3 regions of the Janthinobacterium sp. BCJ23 genome follow, and region 2 is predicted to be linked to each of the others. Evidence: predicted binding sites of a transcription regulator. Region 2 holds the regulator's gene; each other region holds the start of a gene.

Region 1 (5,755 bases), on a different contig from region 2:
CGACGCAATAGCCGGCCACGTATTTCAGGGCGTCCTCTTCGCTCACGTATTGCGCGCGCGTGCCGATGACCACGCCCAGTTCCACTTCCCAATCCGTCTTTTTCGAGCCTTTTGGCAACACGACATTGTCGTCCGGGCCATTCAGGCAAGTAATGGCCTTCATGAAGACGATCGGTTCGGCGGGAATAGCCATGCCGGATTCGGCTGCGTGATCCGCATAATTGAGGCCGATGCCGATGAACTTGCCGACTTTCGCCAGCGGCACGCCGAAGCGTGGATTGCCGCGCACCAAAGGCAAGGTCTTTTCGTCGAGCTTGGCCAGCTTGCGCAGGGCCTTGTCGGACAGTTGTGCGTCGTCAATATCGGCAATCACGCCGGACAGGTCGCGCAGTTTGCCTTCTTCATCGATCAGGCCCGGTTTTTCCTTGCCTGGACGTCCATAACGAACGAGTTTCATAGTCTTCCTTGGAGTTGATCATTGCCGCTGTGCAGGCTGCCATTTTACCGGATGGCCCGGCACGCCTGTAGCGGCCAATGAAAAACATCGCAAGTCCCGGCAGTTGCAAGGCCGCCAGCACACCAAACGCCGCCTGGTAGGCCTGCGGCGGATACTGCTGCTGGCTGTTCAAAGGCCAGCAGCCGAGGATCAGGCCAAAGCCCGCCTGCACCAGGAAGGCGCCCGTGAAAATGAGCAAATTGAGGCAGGTGGCCGCCCTGCCCGTCAGGCTGGCCGGCATGCTTTGCGCGACGATCGCATACTCAAGGCCCGTCACCGTGCCCAGCAAGGTAAACAGCACGGACAGCAAAGGCAGGCTGGGCACCACATTGCAGGCCATCGCCACTTGCACGCCGACAAACAGGACGATGCCGGCGCCCGCCACTTGCATCGGTTCAATCGCGCGCCGCCCCGCCCATTCCGTCAGCATGCCCATGCCGATGGCGCCGAAGATGACGGCCGCCATGCCCAAGTACAACAAATACGCGACGTTATCGTCAGACAAGCCGCCCACGTCGGCCAGCCAGCGGCCTATCCACAAGCCCTGCACGCCAAAGAACACCGTGTGCGGCAGCAGAATCAGCGCGATGGTGCGGCGAAAACCGGGATCGCGGTACACGCTCCAGACGCTGACCCTGCTCTTGGCCGCGGCAGGCGCGGGCATAGCCGGCGACAGCAGGCGGATCAGCAAGGCTATGGCCAGTGCCGCCAGCGCCAGGCCCAGGAAGACGCCGCGCCAGTCCGTGTAGTGCAGCGCCAGCTTGACGGGCATGGTGGCCGTGGCAGCACCGAGGCCACCCACAGCGATCAGATAGCCATGCACGGACGGCAGGCGCGATGGCGCGATGGCGCACGAGATCGCTTTCACGGCGGCCATGAAACAGCCGCCCAGCCCCGCTCCCATCAAGGCACGCGCCCACATCAGCTCGGCAAAGCTGTGACCCCGGCTGAACAGCCACACGCCCAGGGCCGCCAGCGCCAGCAGCCACAGTTGCACCGCGCGTGGACCGTAGCGGTCGAGCGCCATGCCGATCGGCAATTGCACCAGCGCAAAAGCCAGAAAAAAGGCGCTGGTGAGCAAGCCCAGCTGGGCTGGTGTCAGGGCGATGGCGCCCAGCAACTCGGCCGTCAGCACGGCATTGACGCCGCGCAGCAGACACGACAGGTAATGCCCGAGCGCGAACGGCAGGAACACCAGGCAAAACACGGCCACGCCGGAGCGGGCAGACGCAACGGCCGCGTGCATGCTCAGGCGGCCTGTGCCAGGCGGATGATTTTATGCGGCAGCTGCGGCACGGGCTCATCCATTTCAAAGAAAAACTTGTCGTGGCCAAATGCGGGTTTCAAATGGTCCAGCCACGTCGCTTCCGCGTCGAACTTGGCATAAAACGGCCGGCGCACCCAGTCCGGGTTACGTGCCTGCAAAAATTGCAGGGCAAACAGTTTTTCGCCATTGATGGTGACGATGCCGTCGATGACGACCTTGCCGGGGAAGGCGCTCATGGACGGTCCGCGCACCGTGCGCGACAGGCCCGACACCATCTGGTAGGCGGCCTGGAAAATCTCGTGCGCCTTTGCCAAAGGCAACTCGAAATAGCCGCGCGGACCCGTGTCCCGTTCGACAAACATGTAATAGGGAATCGCCCCCAGGCGCGTGCCCGTCTGCCACAGCTCGGCCCAGCTTGCCGGGTCTTCATTGATGTGACGGATCAGCGGCCCCTGCATGCGCAAGGTGGCGCCCGTGGAGACGATGCGTTTTACGGCTTGCTGGGCAATGTTCTGGCGCAACTCGACGGCATGACTGTAATGGCCCATCACGGCCAGGTTCTTGCCCGCCTTGACGATGCGCTCGAACAGGCGCATCAGGTCATCCGCATCGCGGTCGGAGACGAAGCGCTGCGGCCAATACGCCACCGCCTTGGTGCCGATGCGAATGTTCTGGATGTGTTCCAGGCCCGGCGCCAGCAGCGGCTCCAGGTAGGCGGCCAGTTGCCGCGTGTTCATGATCATCGGGTCGCCGCCCGTGATCAGCACGTCCGTCACTTCAGGATGCAGTTTCAGGTAGGCAACCAGCTCATGCGACTCGCGCGCATCGAACTTCATGTCGTCCATGCCGACGAACTGGGGCCAGCGGAAGCAGAAAGTGCAATACGCGTGGCAGGTCTGGCCCGCGCTGGGGAAGAACAGCACCGTTTGTGCATATTTATGTTGCAGGCCGCGCACGGGCGCGTCGTTGACCCGGGGCACGTTATGCGTCATCTGCCCGGCAGGATGAGGATTCATGCCCAGGCGCAAGCCATGCACATAGGCATCGATGGCCGCCTTGTCGCGCCGCACCAGCACCAGGTCGCGCAGGTGCGCGTACTGCTCGGGTGGCAGCATGTCGCGGTGGGGAAAGACGAGACGGTAGATGGGGTCGTCAGGGATGTTGTTCCAGTCGATCAGTTGATCAAGCACATATTCATTGGTGCGAAACGGCAAGACGTGCGACACCACTTGCACGGCTACACGCTGCTCTTCCGGCAGCCATTCCCACTGCCGCGCCTGCTGAATGGTTTGCCGCGTATACGGCTTGAACTTGGGTGAAAACGGCTCGGTAATGAGTGCGGACACGATCGGCTCCTTGCCTGTAAATAGCGATAACTTTTATGAAATTGACCGTATATCGGCCAATCCCAGCCTTTTTCTCCCGCATGCCAGATCACCCAGGCATGCTGCAAAAGTCATCATAATTCTTGCCATTCGGAACCAAATTGCTACATATCAACAAGCCGTCGATACGTTGCATGCTGCCTACAAGCAACACCTTAGTTTGTTCCAACGCAAGCTGAGACGAACTTCGGCGACGTAAATTACGTCTTGGCAACACTTCCCTCGATATCACAAGGAGCTTTCATGAAACGCTTATTCACGGGCAGCCTGCTGTGCCTGGCATTTGCCGGCGGCAGCGTCAGTGCCGCGGTCGAACCAACGGAAAAAGATGCGATCGCCATGGCCGAACGGGGCGCCGCCTTCATGAAGGCGCATGGCAAGGAAGAAATGATGAAGAAAATCACGGCGAAAGACCCGGACTTCGTGCAGGGCTCGCTATATGTGGACATGCGCGACATCAAGACGGGCATCGTGCTGGCCCACCCCATCAATCCTTCCATCGTGGGCAAGGATTTGACGGATGTGCCCGATGCGAACGGCAAGAAATATCGCCGTGAAATCATTGAACTGGCACAAAAGCAGGGCAAGGGCTGGGTCGATTACCAGTACAAGAATCCCGTCAGCGGCAAGATCGAGCCGAAGACCACCTACATTCTGCGCGTCAACGATGTGGTGCTGGAAGCGGGCATCTACAAAAAATAAGGCAGGGGCGGCGCGCACGCACGCCGTGCGCCGCCTGCGGTTGGAACAGCCATCGCCAGGAGTCAAGCATGCTCAATCAATTACGCATCGGACCAAAATTATTGCTGGCGCCCACCCTGGTCTTGCTGCTGCTGATACTCAGCTCGAGCGGCGCCTGGTATGGCATGGTGCGGCAAAATGCCTCGCTGGAAAACATGGTGCGGGTGCGCATCACGCATTTGAAGGCGGCCGCCGACGTACTAGGAGAGGCCAGGCAAGTACACGGCAATATGTACCAGTTGCTGTCGTGGACGAATGGCAGCTTCGCCAAGGCCCGCCTCGATACGCTGGAGCAACAGATCAAGGCGCGCCATGCAGCCATCGGCGCCCAGCTGACCACGCTGCGCACCACAGCCACGGGCGCCGAGCACACCTTGGTCGATGCGGCCATCACGGCGCTGGCCGGCTATCGCAAGGCTGTGCTGGAAACCATGGAAATGGCGCAGATGGACCAGTCGATCGCCACCAATTCCATGCTCAAGGCGGAAACCCAATTCGTCCAGTTCAATACGCAGCTGGCGCAACTGTCGGCCCTGGAAACAAGCCTCAGCAGCGAGGCCCATGCGACGGCCAGCGCCGAGTTCCGCAGCCTCGGCTGGAGCTTGCTGCTGACGGTGCTGCTGTCGATCCTCGTTTCCATCGTCGTGACCATGCTGGTGCGGCGCGCCATGCTGCTGGAAATCCGCGGCATTGCCGACGCCGTGCAAGACCTGGCGGCGGGCAAGCTGATGGCGGGCGCGCCCAAGCAGGGCAATGACGAAATCGCTGCCACGTCGCGCGTGCTGGACCAGACCATCGCCCACCTGAACCAGACCTTGCGCACCATCATGAACGCCGTGCAATCGATCGACACAGCCTCGCGCGAAATTGCCACCGGCAATCTGGACTTATCGGCGCGCACGGAAATGCAGGCCAGTTCGCTGGAAGAAACGTCGAGCGCCATGGAAGCACTGACGCAAGCCGTCAATGACAATGCCGACAACGCCCAGCTGGCCTGCGAGCTGGCAGGGCAAGCATCGACCCTGGCCGTGCAAGGAGGCGCGTCGATGCAGAAAGCGGTGACGACGATGGCGACAATACGCGCCAATTCGCGCCAGATCGTGGATATTATCGGCGTGATCGACGGTATTTCCTTCCAGACCAATATCCTCGCGCTGAATGCGGCGGTGGAGGCAGCGCGCGCGGGCGAACAGGGCCGCGGCTTTGCCGTGGTCGCGTCCGAAGTGCGCACCCTGGCGCAGCGCTCAGCCCAGGCGGCCAGGGAAATCAAGACCCTGATCGCCACCTCGGTCACCACCATCGACGGCGGCAGCGTGGCCGTGCAGCAAGCGGGCGACAGCATGGGCGCCATCGTGGCCTCGGTGCAGCAAGTCAATGCAATCATCCAGCGCGTGAAAGAGGCCAGTGCGGAGCAGGCGTCGGGCATCACGGAAGTGAATCAGGCCGTCACGCAAATGGATGACGTCACCCAGCAAAATGCGGCCCTGGTGGAACAGGCGGCGGCAGCGGCGGCCAGTTTGCAGGACCAGGCCGTCAAATTGTCGGCGGCCGTGGCCGTGTTCACCCTCGACCCGCTGGCGCCCGCGCAGCTCGCCGCGCCGGACGAGGAAGCGTTCCGGCATCCGGCCAGTACGCGGAAGGAGCGGCGCGCACTGCATAGCCCGCTGCGCGGCATGCCCGGCTTGCACGGCGCAAACACTGCGCCACAGCATCGGCGCAGCTAGCTGACCGGCGCGCGCATCGGTTTGCTCAGGTGAGGCGAACCGGCAAGCACGAAGCGCCACGGCGTCTCCATCGCCTTGGAAATACCGATGCGCGGGCCAGCGTGTACCGTCACCTCTTCCTCGCGCGCCAGCAGCATGAATG
Region 2 (5,755 bases):
TGGTATTGCCCAGCAAATACACCATGCCCAGCACGGCATTGAGGGGCGTGCGGATTTCATGGCTCATGTTGGCCACGAAATCGCTCTTCGCGCGGTTGGCGGCCTCGGCCCGGTCGCGTTCCTGCTCCAGTTCCGCCGCGCGCGATTCGAGTTCCTGCTGCAGGCGGTCGCGCTCGCTCATCAGGCCGTTGAACGCCTCCGTCAGTTCGCCGATCTCGTCGCGCTGCTGCACCGGCACGGGGGTGAAACGGCTGCCGCTGGTACGCAGGGCCAGCAGGGTGTCGCGCAGGCGCACCAGCGGCGACAGCAGGCGCACGGTGACCCAGCCCAGAACAAATGCGGCCAGTAGCGAAGCGAGGATGCTCCACAGCACCAGCCGGTACAGCACGCCATCGAACGGTTCGAAGGCGTCCGCGACGGGCAGCGAGGTAGCCAGCAGCCAGTTCACCGATTTCAAACGCTTGAAGCTGTTGACGGCCGTGATGCCGCGGCTGTTGGTGCTGACCATGCTGCCTTCGCCATCTTCCTTCAGCAGCTGGGTGGTCGTCAGGTTGGCGCTCGGCTGGCGCGGCTGCAGCAAACGGCTGGTATCGGGGTGCAGCACGTAGCGCGGCACGGCGCCGCGCGTGAGGATGAAGTAATAGCCGCTCTTGCCGATCTTTTCCGAGCGCAGACGCCCCAGCAGGTTGTCCTTGTACAGGCGCAGCACGCCGATCACCACGCCGGCCACCTGGCCATCGGCGGCCAGCACGGGCGCCACCATCTGCACGATGGGCATGCCGCTCGACTTGCCGAGCATCGGCTCGGTGATCATGGGCTGGCGCGTGCGCAGCACGGTCTGGAAATACTCGCGCTCGGCAACGTTGATGCCGGCGCGCCCCGCCACTTCCGGCATGTCGGCCACGACGGCGCCATGTGCATCGAGCACCAGCACGTCGTCGAACAGCACCAGCATCGAGCGGCGCGAATAGTATTCGCGCAATTGGGCCGGCTGGGCCATCAGTTCCGGCGGCTGCTGCCTGGCCGTCAGGGTGACGATCTGCAGCAGCATGCCCAGCTTGTCGTCGAGCTCGGCAGCGGTGCGGCTGATCAGGGACGACTGCTGGCTCAGCAGTACTCGCGTGAAGTCGTCGCGCATATGCTGCACCTGGATCATGGTGACCAGCGCGATCATGGCGATCGAGGTCAGGCTGGTGGCCAGCGCGACTTTTGCTTTGATGCCGAGAGGCTTCATGATTTCCTTTTCAGTACCGGGCGGCACAGGCGGCAGATAATGCTGTTAGGAATTTTCCTATCAATACATCAAGTTGGCAAGCGGCGCCGCGCAAATGGCCCTCCCCGCATGGGCTTTTGACGATGTTGCCATATAATTAAAGTCGGAACGTCGTTTATTCGCCGAAATTGCCGTGAAATTGGCACACGGCAACCCTGTATGCAGTAAACTTGTTGTTGCATTTTCTAAAAGGTACCGACATGACTGAAGCGCTACTCACTCCAACCTTGCCCACAGTGACCGTGGAAGCGTTGCGTGCGCGATGCTCGACCTGCAGCATGCATCAATTGTGCCTGCCGATGGGCCTCGATATGGGCGACATGGACAGGCTGGACCAGATCATCGGCCGCCGCCGCAAGATCGTGCGCGGCGCCTCGCTGTTCCGCATCGGCGACTCGTTCCAGAACCTGTACGCGATCCGCCTGGGACACTTCAAGACGTACCAGATCAATCCGGGCGGCGAAGAGCAGGTGACGGGTTTCCAGATGGCCGGCGAACTGCTGGGCATGGACGCCATCAGCGCCGACCGCCACCACTGTAATGCGGTGGCGCTGGAAGACAGCGAAGTGTGTGAAATCCCGTTTTCCAGCCTGGAACAATTGCTGGGCAATATGCCGACCCTGCTGCGGCATTTCCACCGCATGATGAGCCAGGAAATCACGCGCGAGCAAAGCGTGATGCTGTTGCTGGGCAATATGCAGGCGACGCAGCGTTTTGCCGCCTTCATCGTCAACCTGGCGTCGCGCTATGAGGCGCGCGGCTATTCGAGCAGCAAATTCCAGCTGCGCATGTCGCGCGAGGAAATCGGCAACTACCTGGGCCTGACCATCGAGAGCGTCAGCCGTTTATTGTCGAAATTCAAGAAGGAAGGCTGGCTGCGCGTCTCGAACCGCGAGATCGAGATCCTGCAGCCTGCCAAGCTGAAAGCCATTACAGCCGGTACCGACGTCTGCAAGTAAGGCTTATAGCTCTTCATCCGCATGCAGCGCGATGCTGCGCTGCACGGGCCAGGTCCAGATGCCGGACAGGCGCCACTCGCGCTTGTCGTTTTCCACCAGCACCTGCCAGCGGCTGCGCTCGAGCATCGGCAGCGCGACCGAGAAATTGCCGGCCGCATCGGGCTGCACCAGCAGCTTGATATCCTTTTCCGGCAAAGTCGCATGCGCCAGGTGCAGCTGCAACGGCCCCTGATAGGCCTTGCCGAAGCTGTGCACGGAACCGGTCAGGCGCGCTGACGCCACGTCGTACGCCAGGCTCGTATCCATGGCCAGGTCGCTGGCGATCGTGTCGCGCTTCAAATCCTGGTTGATCGCCTTGCCCTGCTTGTAATAATCGCCCACCACCAGCGCGTCGGGCTGCGTAAACGCGATATAGCCCATGAAGCTGCCGACGACCACGGACAGGCCGGGACCGATCATCAGCAGCCATGGCCAGCGATGCTTGTACCACGGTGCAACGGGAGGCTGCAGTTTCAGACTGTCGGACATGGTATTTCTCCTGTGTAAACGGCCAGCCCCCATGCGGGGACCGGCCTTCCTGCATTAACGCGGCACGATGAAGACCGCGCTTTCACGCACATGCAGCGACGGGTCGTCCAGCGATTGCAATTCGATCGCAATCTTGTTCGAGCCCTTCTCGCCCACGCCGTGCGGCACGCGCAGGCGGATCGGCCAGCCCAGCGTTTCCGTCGGCTGCAAGGTCACTTCTTCGCGCGTCAGCAAGGTCAGGCCCGGCAAGCCGGAAGCGCTGATCTTGAAATGCTGGCTTTGCTCGGACGTGTTCATGATCTGCAGGCGGTAGACGTTTTCGATCATGCCGTCTTCCACTTCGCGTCCCATCGAACCGCGGTCGCGGATCACGTCCATTTTCAGGGGCGTGCGCAGGGCCAGCGAGGTACATACGGCGATGATGATCAGGGCCAGGATGGAAGTGTAGATCAAGACGCGCGGGCGCATGGCGCGCTGGCGTATCTGCTTCGAATTGAAGTTGTTTTCCATCGCATGGTCGGTGCTGTAGCGTATCAGGCCACGCGGCCGCTCGACCTTGTCCATCACGCTGTTGCAGGCATCGACGCAGGCGGCGCAGCCGATGCATTCATACTGCAGGCCGTTGCGGATATCGATGCCGGTCGGACACACCTGCACGCACAGGGTGCAGTCGATGCAATCGCCCAGCTTGTCGTTGTGGCCGGCCTTCTTGCTCATGGCGCCGCGTGGTTCGCCGCGCTTGGCATCGTAGGTGATGATCAGGGTGTCCTGGTCGAACATGGCGCTCTGGAAGCGCGCATAGGGACACATGTATTTGCACACCTGCTCGCGCAGCCAGCCCGCGTTGCCGTAGGTTGCCAGGCTGTAGAACAAGACCCAGAACCATTCCCAGGGACCGAAATTCAGGGTGGTCACCTCGCGCGCCAGTTCCTTGATCGGCGTGAAGTAGCCGACAAAGGTAAAGCCCGTCCACAGGGCGATGGCGCCCCACACCAGGTGCTTGGCCGTCTTCTTGAACGCCTTGCGCACGGACGGGCCTTGCTTGTCGAGGGCCATGCGCGCGCTGCGCGTGCCCTCGATGCGGCGTTCGACCCACAGGAAAATTTCCGTGTATACCGTTTGCGGGCAAGAGAACCCGCACCACACCCGCCCGGCAATGGCCGTGACGAGGAACAACAAATACGCACAGATGATCAGCAGGGCCGCTAGATAGATGAAATCCTGGGGCCACAGCACGACGCCGAAAATGTAGAACTTGCGCGTGGTCAAGTCGAACAGCAGGGCTTGCCTGCCATTCCAGGTCAACCACGGCAAGCCGTAGAACGCGAGCTGGGTAAGCCATACGCATACCCATCGCCAGGTAGCGTAGCGTCCTTTGGCCTCGCGAGGGTAGATCTGCTCGCGGGCCGCATACATCTTGATGACTTGAGGTTCCATTACATCATTTCACGGGCGTCTGAGGATTCGACAGGCTCCAGACATACGCCGACAGCACGTGCACCTTGGATTCGCCGAGGAAATCGCTGAAGGCCGGCATGGTGTTGCTGCGTCCCTTGCGTACGGTTTCCATGATGGTATCGGCGCTGCCGCCGTACAGCCAGACCTTGTCCGTCAGGTTCGGCGCGCCCAGCATCTGGTTGCCCTTCGCATCGGCGCCATGACAGGCCATGCAGGCGCCAAACTTGGCCTTGCCCAGCACGGACTTGACGGGATCCGAGGTCGAACCCGACAGGCTCAGCACATAATGGGCCACGTTCTCGACATCCTTTTCGGAGCCGAGGGCGGCGCCCATCGGAGGCATCTGCCCATTGCGGCCGTGCAGGATGGTGGTCTTGATGATGTCGGGTTCGCCGCCATACAGCCAGTCCTTGTCCGTCAGGTTGGGGAAGCCCTTGTTGCCGCGCGCATCCGAACCGTGGCATTGCGCGCAGTAGGTCAGGAACAGGCGCTGGCCGATGGCTTGCGCCTGCGGGTCGGCGGCCACCGTCTTCAAGTCCTGGCTCAGGTACTTGTTGAACAGGGGACCGTAGTCGGCTTCCGCCTTCTTCAGCTCTTCCTCGTACTGGCCCGTCGATTTCCAGCCCAGGCTGCCGGCATAGTTGCCCAGGCCCGGATACAGGAACAGGTAGGCCAGCGCGAAGACGATGGTGATGTAGAACAGCCACATCCACCAGCGCGGCATCGGCGTATTGAGTTCCTTCAAGTCCTCGTCCCAGACGTGGCCCGTGGTGCCGTCGGCAGGGGCGCCGGCGACCACTTTCACTTTCGACTGCGAGTACAGCAGCACGCCGCAGCCGATGATGCCCAGCAGGGACAGCACGATGATGTAGATATTCCAGAAGCCATTGGTAAAGTCAGCCATGGTTATGCTCCTTCGCCAGGTTCATCTCGGCCTCGGCCGGATAGTCGAGCGCGTCGTCGGCGAACGGCAGGCGTGCCGCCGCGTCGAAGTCGCTGTTGCTGCGGCTGAACGTCCACCACAGGATGCCCACGAACGTCGTAAAGGAAACCACCGTCATGACGCTGCTGGCGCTGTCAAACAGGTTTTCGATTGCCATGCTAATTCCTTGTTTTGATTAATGTACCGAGGCCTTGCAGATAGGCGACCAGGGCGTCTTCTTCCGTCTTGTCCTGCAGCTGCGCGGGGCCGGCGGCGATTTCTTCCTCGCTGTACGGCTGGCCCAGGCGTTTCAGGGCGCGCATCTTCGGCACGATCTCGTCAGGCACCAGCTTGGTCTTCGCCAGCCAGGGGTAGGACGGCATGTTCGACTCGGGCACCACGTCGCGCGGGTTGTTCAAGTGCGTGCGGTGCCATTCGTCGCTGTAGCGGGCGCCCACGCGGGCCAGATCGGGCCCCGTGCGCTTGGAACCCCACTGGAACGGACGGTCATAGACGAACTCGCCGGCGACCGAATAGTGGCCATAGCGTTCCGTTTCCGCGCGCAGCGGACGCACCATCTGCGAGTGGCAGTTGTAGCAGCCTTCGCGCACGTAA
Region 3 (5,755 bases), on a different contig from region 2:
TGGATAGCAGTTCCACCGCAAGGCCCGGCGCTGACGGGCAGTGGAAAGGAAGGGCGCGCGATTCCCTTCAATTTCGTGAATAGGAATCATTATCAATATAGGTGGTATTTGCCAAATAATCAAGCGTGCGCACCAAAACTGTGCAGAAGCCCATGGCGGCGTAAGGTCTGGCCTTCTGCGATAATGCAGGCGCTGACAAATATTTTCCTCATTGAAAGAAATGCATGCGTACATGGATCGCTTGTGCCGGATGGTTGTGTGTCGTGTCGCTGGGCCAGGCCCAGGAACTCGCGCCGCCGCCGGCAGTTCCCGCGCCGCTGCAGAGCGCCAGCGTGCCGCCCGCCACCGATACCATGCCAGCACCTCTTGCGCCGGTCACGCCCGCCGCGCCAGCGGAAGAGGCGCTGCCACCGCAAACTGTGACGATCACGGCCAGCAGCGACGCCAAGGCGCCGCGCGTGCGCTTCACGGCTTACCGCGAAAGTTATCTGACGGCCAGGAAAGTGTGGCAAGTGTCGAGCGGCAGCGTGGTCATGGCCCTGCGCCTGATTCCTGCCAAGCTGAGCGCCACCATCGACGACGTGCGCGTAGCCTTGCAAGGCAATGGCGCGCCCATGCCGATCAAGGTGTCGGACGGCGGCGTGTTTGTCGTGCCGCTCAACGATGACATCGCCGCGCAAGATGGCACTTTCCTGGTGAACAAGGGCAGGGGAGAACTGACGGCGAATATCGTGCTTCAGCCCGCCGTGGCGCGCGATGCGTGGAACGTCACGCGTGTGGGGCAAGTCTTGCGCGACGCCCGGCGCGCCGTGCGGGCCATCACGCCGTGGTACAAGCGGCCGTTCGCCAGCGACGTGCAATCGCTGGCCTTTTGCGCGGCCGAGCGGGGCAGTGCCTTGCAGTTGATGGATGGCGAGCAATTGATCGCCACCTTGCCCATGAACGAGCAGGCCGTCAACGACATCAACCAGCCCGTGTTTTGCAAGATTTTCGATGGCGAAGACAAATACCCGGGACACTACCGCGTGGTCATGCCCGAGCAGGCGACGGTGCTGCTGCTGTAGAGGCTAGTTGGGCTGGCGCTGCACCAGTTCCAGCGCCGCCGCCAGGGCCAGGTCCATGGTGGCCTGGTGGAAGATCAGCCATTGCGGCAACAGCGACAGCGCATGGCGTCCCTGTTCCAGGTCGCCTTCATCGACGGCGGCCCATGCATGGTGCAAGCCGCTGAGCACGCGCGCATGCTGTTCGCGGTGGTTGGCCAGCGAGGGAAAGGCGATTTGTTCCATCAAATCCTCTTCCTCGCGGAAATCGCGTTCGACGGCCGCAATCAGTTCGCGAAACGCCACGCTGAAATGCTGGTCGCCCAATTGCTGCAGCCGCGCCAGCTCCTGAAACAGCGCCTCATGCGCCTCGTCGATGACGGGAACACCCAGCGCCATCTCATCCTTCCAATGCGATTTACCCATGCCGATGCTCCCGGTTAAGTCCGTCGCGGTGCGAAGCGGACTGTTCCAGTGTGGGCGCAGCGAAGAGGGAAATCCATGACCTGGATCAAAAGTATGGTGAAGAGGGGGCGAGGAAAACAAAGCAAAAACAAATGGATGTAGGAACCAATTTCCCCTCCGTAATAAAGCGGTTTCAGCGATGCGCCGCGTTACCGAGCGCCGCTGAAAAACGCCGCTGGCAAGGCGCCGTGCCGAAGGCAGTACGAATGTACGACGAGGCACGGCAACGCGGTCAGCGGTGTTTTCTCAGCCACGCGTCTTATTGCCGAGGCCAATGGCTCCACATGGCATGCGCATCGACATTGGGCACCTGCAACTGCTGCCCGGCGGATAGCTGCATCGTATCCCTCAGCACGAGGGGCGCAAGCATCAGGGCCGACAGGGCAAGGCAGGCCAGCACTTTGAGCGTCAACATGGTCGTCTCCCGGTGTCCCGGCGGCGGCGCGGGGATGCGGCGCCTGCCGGTCACTTCCATATGTACTACCATGCTTGCAGTTTAGTTCACCTGGTCGTAACTTCAACTTATTGCTGTGATGCACTGCACCAGTTCGCCTGCTGCCAGGGGCCTATTTGGCCTTGCGGCTGCGCCGTGGCTTGCCTGTGGGCGGCAGGAAGGAATCGAACCACACTTGCGTCAACTGCCGCGTATTTTTCGCCGCCTCGCGCTTGACGGCGGCCGTGGCGTGGCCGCGCGCCGTGTTGGCGATGCGGTTGGCGGCGCTCAGGTACATGCTCATCCAGGGATTTTTCATGGCTAGCCTCGCAGGCAGTGGGTGGGAATGCCTCCACTCTAGTCCGATGGCTGGTGCTGACTGTGCGCCTGCCCACATAGCCGGGCCGTGCTGGCGATGGGCTGAGGCAGATCAATACACGTCGCGGCGGTAGCGTCCGGCCGCCAGCAGGGCGTCGAGGCCCTCCTGGCCCAGCACTTCTTGCAGTACAGCATCGATTCCTGCCGCCATGCCTTGCAGGCTGCCGCATACGTAGACGATGGCGCCTTGCGCCAGCCACTCGCGCAGTTCATTCGCGTTGGCGCGCAGGCGGTCTTGCACGTATTCCCGGGTTTCGCCATCGCGCGAAAAGACCTTGTCCAGGCGCGCCAGGTGGCCAGCGTCTAGCCAGCCTTGCAACTCTTCGCCGCAGACGCTGTCAAAAGCTTGCTGGCGCTCGCCGAACAGCAGCCAGTTGCGGGCCAGCCCCGTCCGCTGGCGCGCGCGCAGGTGGGCACGCAGGCCGGCCAGGCCGGAACCGTTGCCGATATAAATACAGGGCACGTCGACCAGGGCGGGCGCGAAGGCGGGGTTGGTTTGCAGGCGCAGGCGGATGGGGCTGCCCAGCGGGGCGAAGCGCGTGAGCCAGCCGGAACAGACGCCAAATCCCTGGTTGTCCTCGCCCGCATGGCGTTCCTGGCGCACCAGCAATTGCAGTTCACCATCGGATGGCAGCGAAGCGAGCGAATAGCTGCGGGGCGCGTGGTGCGCATCGCCCTCGCTGCCATCCGCGTTGCGGGCGATGATTTCCGCCAGCGCGCCCGCTTCCCAGCTGGCGCCGGCAGGGCCCGTCAAGGTGATTTCATGCAATTCGCCACCCAGGCTGCCCGGGTTGAGCAGCACGCGCCGCGCCAGGCGCCACTCGGCATACGACGCTTCTTCCTGTACGCCGATGGCGTCGATGGCGCTGCCGCTGCAGCGGGCCAGTGCTTGGGACCAGTCGGCCAGGGCGGCGGGGTCGTGCTTGTCCACTTCGATCAGCGGGAATAATGGATGGGCGCCCAGCGCTTGCAATTGCTGCGCCAGCGCATGGCCAAAGCCGCAGAAGGCGCTGTAATGGCGGTCGCCCAGGGCCAGCATGCCGAATTCCAGGCCCGCCAGCGGCGTGCCCGATGTTGCGTGCAGCAGGCGCGCGAAGCGGCGCGTGCCGTCCGGCGCCTCGCCTTCGCCAAAGGTGCTGGCGATGATCAGCGCCCGTTCGTACTGGCGCAATTGCGCAGGATCAAACCGGTCCAGCGACTGCACGTCGACGGCGACCCCGGCCTGCTGCAGGGCGCGCGCGCTTTCCAGGGCCAGGCGCTCGGCCTGTCCCGACTGGCTGGCGTAGGCGACGAGGGTGGGCAAGCCGGTATTTTTCTTGTCCGCTGCGCCGGCGCCCAGCATGGCGCGCTGCGCCTGGATTGCCCGTTTTGCCTTGCGGCGGCCCAGGTACAGCATCCAGCCCGTGATGGCGAACAGGGGCAGGCCCAGGCTGGCCAAAGTAACGATGATGCGGCCCGGCAAGCCGAAATACGTGCCCATGTGCAGCGGATAAATGATGTTGACGAGGCGTGCACCGAGCCCCTGCTGGCTGTAAGGTTCGTTTTCCGTGACCGTGCCGTCGGCCGGTGCAATGCTCATGCGGCTGCGCGCCCGCTCGTGCGGCGCATCGCTGGCCAGCCACGTGAATTGCACGGCTTCGCCGGCGCGCGTGGGTAGGCGCACGCTGGCCAGGGTCCAGCCGGCGGCGTGCTGCTGGAAGCTGGTCCAGGCCAGGCTGATGTCGACGGCGGGCGCCTTCTCCTTGCCGCCGCCTTTTTTCGCGGGCGCCTGTGCCATCCTTGGCGGCTTGCCGGCCCAGGCGTCGATATTGTCGCGCACCACGTCATAGCTCCAGTAAATGCCCGTCAAGGTCAGCGCCACGTAGACGACCAGGCACCAGGTACCGGCCACGGCGTGCAGATTCCACAAAAAGGAGCGGCCCTTCAGGGCGGGATCGAAGGTCAGCCACGTGCGCCAGTCCAGCGGCCGGCGGGGCCAGCGCAAATACAGGCCGGACAGGGCTAACCCCAGCAGGCACAGGGCCAGCGCACCCGCCACTTGCCGCCCCGGATCGCGCGGCAGCAGCAGCCAGCGGTGCAATGACTCCGTCCACTCGAAAAATTCCGCACCCGCCAGCGCAGGCTGGGTCGCGCCCGTGTACGGATGCACATAAATGGACTCGCCGCGCCGCTGGCCGTTCTTCGGCGCGAAGAACAGCCGTGGCGTCGTGCCCGCTTGCGCATACATGGTGATCGACGCCACGCGCTGGCCGTGTTCGGCTGCGGCAATGCTACTTAACTGCGCCGGCGTCAGCGGGGCGCGGGTTTCCACGGACACATGGCGCACGCCGGGGTTCATGACGTCAAGTAACTCATCCTTGAAGGCCAGGGTGGCGCCGCTCAGGCCGATGATCACCAGTACCGTGCCGGCCGTGATGCCGATAAACCAGTGCAATTGAAACCATACCTGCTTCCAGTTCCAGTGCCAGCGCCGCTGTTGCGGGGCGGCGCTTGGCTGGCGCACTGCGGGCACGGCGTCGGTGCTGGCGCGCAACTGGGGGAGGGAGGAAGTGGTCATGGTGGCTTTCGATAGCGCCGCCATGCAGTGCGTCAGGCATGGCGGGAAGAAGGAAGGCTGACATTTTAACGCAAACGAGAATCATTCGCAAATGATGGTGCCCTGTTTTCACGTGGCAGGAGCCATCCCCGTTTGCCTGATCGGGCGCCATAGGCGCTACAATAGGGATACTGTTCACTAGTTCCCATTGCTGCCATGACCACTTCCACACCGAATCTCGTCGTCACCCCGTCCGCCCACCCCTTGTCCGACGCCGAGCGCGCCGCACGCATGGTCAATCCCGCCTTTGGCCGCATCTTCACCGACCACATGGTGGTGATTCCTTACCGTGACGGCAAGTGGCAGCAGGGCGAACTGAAGGCTTACGGCCCGCTGATGCTGGACCCGTCCGCCTCGTCCCTGCACTACGGCCAGGCCATCTTCGAAGGCTACAAGGCGTTTGCCCAGCCGGACGGCAGCATCAAGACTTTCCGCCCAGAACAAAACGCCGAGCGCTTCAACCGCAGCGCCGCGCGCCTGGCCATGCCGGCCATTCCTGTCGAGCTGTTCCTGGAAGCGGGCGATGCGCTGATTGCGCAAGACCGCAACTGGGTGCCGAAAAACACGGGCGAGAGCCTGTACATGCGTCCGCTGATGATCGCCACCGACCCGTACCTGGGCGTGCGTCCATCGGAAGAATACTTGTTCGTACTGTTCGCCTCGCCAGCCGGCGCCTACTTCCCGAAAGGCGTGAAACCCGTTACCGTGTGGATCAGCGAAGACTTCGTGCGCGCCGCGCCGGGCGGCACCGGTGAAGCCAAGTGCGCGGGCAACTACGCGGCCAGCCTGATGGCCCAGTCGCAAGCGCAAGAGAAGGGCTGCGACCAGGTCGTGTGGCTGGAC

What was found. Region 2 encodes FNR, which switches genes on or off when oxygen is low (the NO sensors DNR and NnrR bind a similar motif). Its sites were predicted from a motif close to TTGATNNNNATCAA; they were not measured.
Region 1: AC54AG_RS04405 (KamA family radical SAM protein) is a predicted target of FNR. The motif match lies at 3,250-3,263, and genes of this name have one in related genera.
Region 3: AC54AG_RS16215 (bacteriohemerythrin) is a predicted target of FNR. The motif match lies at 1,542-1,555, and genes of this name have one in related genera.

What each region holds. Positions count from the first base shown of each region.
Region 1 is NZ_JCAQAW010000001.1:978,394-984,148, forward strand. It holds gene AC54AG_RS04395 (fumarylacetoacetate hydrolase family protein) at 1-457, opposite strand, end outside; gene AC54AG_RS04400 (MFS transporter) at 402-1,742, opposite strand; gene AC54AG_RS04405 (KamA family radical SAM protein) at 1,745-3,109, opposite strand; gene AC54AG_RS04410 (cache domain-containing protein) at 3,392-3,850, shown strand; gene AC54AG_RS04415 (methyl-accepting chemotaxis protein) at 3,919-5,613, shown strand; gene AC54AG_RS04420 (DNA-3-methyladenine glycosylase) at 5,610-5,755, opposite strand, start outside.
Region 2 is NZ_JCAQAW010000005.1:373,799-379,553, forward strand. It holds gene AC54AG_RS18635 (response regulator) at 1-1,234, opposite strand, end outside; gene fnr (fumarate/nitrate reduction transcriptional regulator Fnr) at 1,474-2,232, shown strand; gene AC54AG_RS18645 (FixH family protein) at 2,236-2,760, opposite strand; gene ccoG (cytochrome c oxidase accessory protein CcoG) at 2,815-4,197, opposite strand; gene ccoP (cytochrome-c oxidase, cbb3-type subunit III) at 4,202-5,122, opposite strand; gene AC54AG_RS18660 (cbb3-type cytochrome oxidase subunit 3) at 5,115-5,318, opposite strand; gene ccoO (cytochrome-c oxidase, cbb3-type subunit II) at 5,320-5,755, opposite strand, start outside.
Region 3 is NZ_JCAQAW010000004.1:431,473-437,227, forward strand. It holds gene AC54AG_RS16210 (hypothetical protein) at 225-1,064, shown strand; gene AC54AG_RS16215 (bacteriohemerythrin) at 1,068-1,466, opposite strand; gene AC54AG_RS16220 (hypothetical protein) at 1,765-1,920, opposite strand; gene AC54AG_RS16225 (hypothetical protein) at 2,072-2,257, opposite strand; gene AC54AG_RS16230 (PepSY domain-containing protein) at 2,369-4,873, opposite strand; gene AC54AG_RS16235 (branched-chain amino acid aminotransferase) at 5,069-5,755, shown strand, end outside.